2 regions of the Thermanaerothrix sp. genome follow, and region 1 is predicted to be linked to the other one. Evidence: a T-box and tRNA genes for the amino acid it is inferred to sense, from the RefSeq annotation. Region 1 holds a T-box; the other holds one or more tRNA genes.

Region 1 (2,466 bases):
GCGCCCATCAAAGAGACGGCACAGAACCAACCGATCCGCATTGGGGTGGGGCATAACCTCTTCAATCTGCGCCACCACAATTTTATCGGGATCCCAGGAAAGGCCCTCGATCTTAAACTCGTGGGTCCCTTCGGGCATCGGCAGGCCCACCAGGCGAATTTCCTCTACTTCCAGCCCCGCCATGGTCAAGCGGTAGGCCAGTTCGGGCAAGGGAAGATCAATATCCACAAATTCCTTCAACCATGAAAGCGGTACTTTCATCTTACCTCCATGTGTTCAACGCGTCTTGGCCTAGAATTGACTCAGAAAACGGACATCGTTTGCCCAGAAGTAGCGGATATCTTCAATGCGATGGAGCAGCATGGTGATGCGCTCCACCCCCATGCCAGCCGCAAAGCCGCTGAATTCCTCGGGATCGTAACCGCCATTGCGTAGCACGGTTGGATGCACCATACCACAGCCCAAGATCTCCAACCAGCCGGAACCTTTGCATACTGTACAGCCCTTGCCGCCGCAGACAAAACACTCCACATCCATCTCTGCACTGGGTTCGGTGAAGGGAAAGTAGGAAGGACGCAAGCGAGTACGGGCCTGTTCGCCAAAGAGGCGGCGGGCAAAGGTGTTCAGTGTGCCTTTCAGATCACTGAAGGTGATATTGTGCCCGACTGCTAAAACTTCCACCTGGTTAAACTGAATCTCCGAGCGAGCGCTGATTTGCTCATAGCGGTAGCACATACCCGGCAAGATGACCCGAATGGGCTCCGGCGCCCGCTCGCGCATGACGTGAATCTGCCCCGGCGAGGTATGAGTACGCAACAACACACCGGGGGTCGTGGTATAAAACGTATCCCATAAATCCCGCGCCGGGTGGTGTGCCGGCATATTCAGGAGTTCAAAATTGTAGGCATCGGTCTCCACCTCGCGGCTGCGATAGACCTGAAAACCCATCTCGGCAAAGATGTGCACAATGCGCCGCAAGGTGCGGGTAGTGGGATGCAAACCGCCTAATTCGGGACGGCGCCCGGGCAGGGTGACATCCAGGCGCTCGCTTTCCAAGGCCCGATGCAGGGCTTCAGCGCGCAAAGCCGCTTGACGCTCTTCGAACGCGGCTTCCAGGGCTTGTTTGACCTGGTTGGCGCGCTGACCTACTTGGGGGCGCACATCTTTGGGTAGTTGCCCCAAGCGCGAAAAGACCTGCATCAACGGCGCATTGCGTCCCAAGTAGGCAACCCGCCAAGCCTGCAAAGCGACTTCGTCTGCGACATTCCGCAAATCTTCCAGTGCTTTGGCCTGCAAGACCTCTAACTCTTGAATTTCGGGAACTTCACCCATCGTGCAACCTCCACGAAATAAAAAATCCCGTCCCGGCCAGGGACGGGGTTTCAGCCCGCGGTACCACCCTGATTGGCTGTGTCTCCACAGCCCACTCGACCAACAGCCATCCATAACACAGCGATTGGCGTGCCCGCTAACGGGGGCCAGGCGGCTCAGACTACTTACCTGCGCGGTTTTAGGCTGGCGTAAGGCAGGTTTCCCCTGAGCAGCTCGGGAGGGAACTTCGACCGGGTTCCGGCGAGTTGGGGTTACAGCCTATGCCCCAACCTCTCTGGCGCCTTCCGCCGACCTACTTTCCTCCGTCAGCGCCATTGTGCTATGTTTAGAAGTATAGCACAAACCTGGCTTTATTATCGGCAAAAGCAGGGGGTTGTCAAGGGCGTTGCCATAATTCCCTGCTTGGGCTAAAATCCTAAGCACCATGGGTTGGGAGATTTGGGGTCACACCGGGGCAGTCAATCTGCTCCAGGGGCATCTAAAACAGGGGCGCGTCCGTCACGCTTATCTTTTCTGTGGTCCGCAGGGCGTAGGACGGCGTACCCTGGCTCTGCGCTTCGCCCAAGCCCTTAACTGCCCCCAACCCATCGCTCCAGGAGAACCCTGCGGCACCTGCCGCACCTGCCGCCAGATCGCCCAAATGAGCCATCCCGATTTACTCCTGGCGCAAGTGGAAAGCGGTAGCACCCTGAAAGTGGATCAGGTGCGTGCCTTGCAGCATGATCTACAATTAGCGCCTTACGAAAGCCGCTACCGCGTGGCGCTTTTGTTAAACATGGAGCGCGCCACGATTAGTGCCCAAAATGCCCTGTTGAAGACCCTGGAAGAACCTCCCGGCCAAGCCGTCTTACTACTCACCGCCGATACACCCGAAAGCCTGCTCCCCACCATCGTCTCACGCTGTGAAGTGTTACGCTTACGTCCTCTCCCCCTTGCGGATCTCGCCCTCATCCTAGAACAAGAACGTGGGCTTCCTCCCGATTGGGCACGCGAACTGGCTCACCTTTCCGGGGGGTGCCCGGGCGTGGCGCTTCACTATGACTCTGAACCCGAGCGTTACCAGGAACACCAGCACTGGCTTCAAGAGGCTCTCTATTTACTCGGACAGAAACGGGTGGAACGCTTTCAATATAT
Region 2 (2,466 bases), on a different contig from region 1:
GGCGCATTTGCGCGCACCGGACGGTTGTCCCTGGGATCGCCAACAGACTCATCAGTCCCTGCGTAGTCATCTTTTAGAAGAGGCTTATGAAGTGCTGGCGGCGATTGACGCGGACGATCCCCAGGCTTTGCAAGAAGAACTAGGGGATCTGTTGCTCCAAGTGGCTTTGCACGCTCAGATTGCCAGCGAGGAAGGGGAGTTTAATTTTACGGATGTTGTGCGCGGCATTCATCATAAGATTGTGCGCCGACATCCCCATGTGTTTGGTACGTTAAAAGTGGAGGGCGTGGAGGGGGTGCTGCGAAACTGGGAACGACTGAAGCAAGCGGAACGTGAGGCAAATGGCCAGGAGGAACGCAGTTTGTTGGCTGGTGTGCCTTTAGCGCTCCCTGCGCTCACGCAGGCGCAAGAGTTACAAGATCGTGCCGCGCGGGTGGGCTTTGACTGGCCTGAGATTGCGCCAGTGTGGGAAAAAGTGCGTGAGGAACTGCAGGAGGTGCTTACTGCCCCCGATGAGCGCGCCCGGGAAAAAGAATTGGGGGATTTGCTTTTTGCCGTAGTGAACCTGGCTCGCTGGTACAAAGTAGATGCTGAAAGCGCGCTGCGGGCTACTAACCAACGCTTTCGACAACGCTTCGCGCATATCGAGCAACGCGCGCGAGAGATGGGGCGGGTGCTCGGCGAAATGACCCTGGCCGAGATGGACGCACTTTGGGAGGAAGCCAAGCACAATGAGAAAGGCGTCGAACCTGGGGAGTGACCTTTAGCGTTTACGCAATTCCGGTGACTCGAACCACAGGCCGCTGACCAAATGTGGTTCGGCTTTGGTCAGCACCAGGCGCATGGTGACCGCGTCGTCTTTTTCAAAGCGCAGGCGGTAGACGACAATGTAATAATCACCGCTTTCCAGGACGGAACTCACCTCACGGGATTGAAATGCCCCCAGGCGCGACTCGAGCGTCTGGCGCAAGTCGGTAAATGCTTTTTCGTCTAGCCCTTTGCGCATAGCGTCGTCAAAGTCGGTGGCAAAGGCGGTGTAATCGCCCGCGAACAGGCCATTCAACAGGGTATCGGCCATGGGTTCAGCATAGGCTAAGACAGCGTCTCGAGTATCCCCTTCTAGTGTGCGTGCCCCCCCACCGCAGGCGGTCAGGACAATCCCTACCACAAACATCAGGGTAAAGACAATTGGACATTGGGATGTCTTCATCGGTAGATTCCTCCCGCGCGCATCATACCACAGGGGATGCGGTTAAAGCAAGATACCTCTCACGTAGGAGAGGTATCGGTGTGCCGAGAGCCAGAATCGAACTGGCGACACCGCAGTTTTCAGCCGCGTGCTCTACCAACTGAGCTATCTCGGCAACTACTCAAATTTTAACGGCAGGCAGGGGGATTGTCAAGCAACGCGCGCTATTTTCTAAGCCAAGGGGGTGATATAAGGAACTCATCCCATTTTTATTATGTTTTTATCCTTATTTTATGCGCTTTTGCTTCGGTCTTCCGTAAATTGATACAGAAGTCACCGGCGTAGGTGCGCTTTCCTGACCTGGCTCATGGAAAAAAGGGTTTGGCATGAAAGCGTGACCTCTACAACCGGCGAAGCCCTCTCAAAATCTTAACCCGATTTACGAGGAGAGCCAATGAATCCGCTTAACCGTTTGCGTCTTTTGGTCAAGTTGAGCCTGGCGTTTGGGGTGGTTGTCCTCCTGACCCTCGTTCTGGCTGTGAACTCTTACCTTGGGATCGCAGATGCACATGCCCAATCAGTAATGCTCTATTCTCAAAATCTAACCCCGGCTATAGAAGTCGGGCGAGCCCGCACGATGCTGTATCAGATTCGCGGCAATTTGTTCAATATCTTTCTGCTCCCAGATGATACTCTCAAACTTGAATCACAAATTAACCAAAACATTGCTGGAATTACGGCAGTCATTCGAGATTTGCGCGCGCTTAATCTGCCGGGGGCAGAGGCGGCACTGGCAACATTTGAAACGGCTTGGCAGGATTACATCAGTAAACTGGATGATACCCTGCAGCAAATTCACGCCGGGAACCGCAGCGCAGCGATGGCACGGGCCACGGTGGGTGACTTAGCCATGGCGCGCCAGACTGCCGATGCGGCGATGGAAGGATTGTTGACGATAGTACAGCGTGCTGCCGAGGAGGCCCATGCCCAAAGCGAACGTACTTTTGAACGGGTGCGCTGGACGTTAATGGTCGTAGCAATCCTGGCGGTAGGGCTTTCGATTGCGTTGGCCGTTCTGATCACGCGCAACCTGAATCAGCCGATTCAGGTCATGGTCGGGGCGCTCTCCAACTTATCTCAGGGTGATCTTAACCGTCATATTCCTATATCGGTCAAAGAGTCAATTGCCAAGCGGGGCGATGAAATCGGGGCATTGGGCAAGGCCTTAAAAGCTGCTGAGGAGTACATCGTTGCCATGGCTGAGCTGGCGGATCGGA

What was found. A T-box is a leader RNA that pairs with one kind of tRNA and senses whether it is charged. The one in region 1 lies ahead of pheS (phenylalanine--tRNA ligase subunit alpha), so its partner is inferred to be a tRNA-Phe.
Region 2: it has a tRNA-Phe gene. The T-box ahead of pheS (phenylalanine--tRNA ligase subunit alpha) is inferred to sense a tRNA for this amino acid. The anticodon was not compared.

The regions. Positions count from the first base shown of each region.
Region 1 is NZ_JBWGPQ010000004.1:37,495-39,960, reverse strand. It holds gene pheT (phenylalanine--tRNA ligase subunit beta) at 1-261, opposite strand, end outside; gene pheS (phenylalanine--tRNA ligase subunit alpha) at 292-1,332, opposite strand; T-box leader at 1,368-1,650, opposite strand; gene holB (DNA polymerase III subunit delta') at 1,757-2,466, shown strand, end outside.
Region 2 is NZ_JBWGPQ010000037.1:8,092-10,557, reverse strand. It holds gene yabN (bifunctional methyltransferase/pyrophosphohydrolase YabN) at 1-760, shown strand, start outside; gene AC01YT_RS11430 (DUF3887 domain-containing protein) at 764-1,210, opposite strand; tRNA gene AC01YT_RS11425 (tRNA-Phe) at 1,292-1,364, opposite strand; gene AC01YT_RS11420 (methyl-accepting chemotaxis protein) at 1,644-2,466, shown strand, end outside.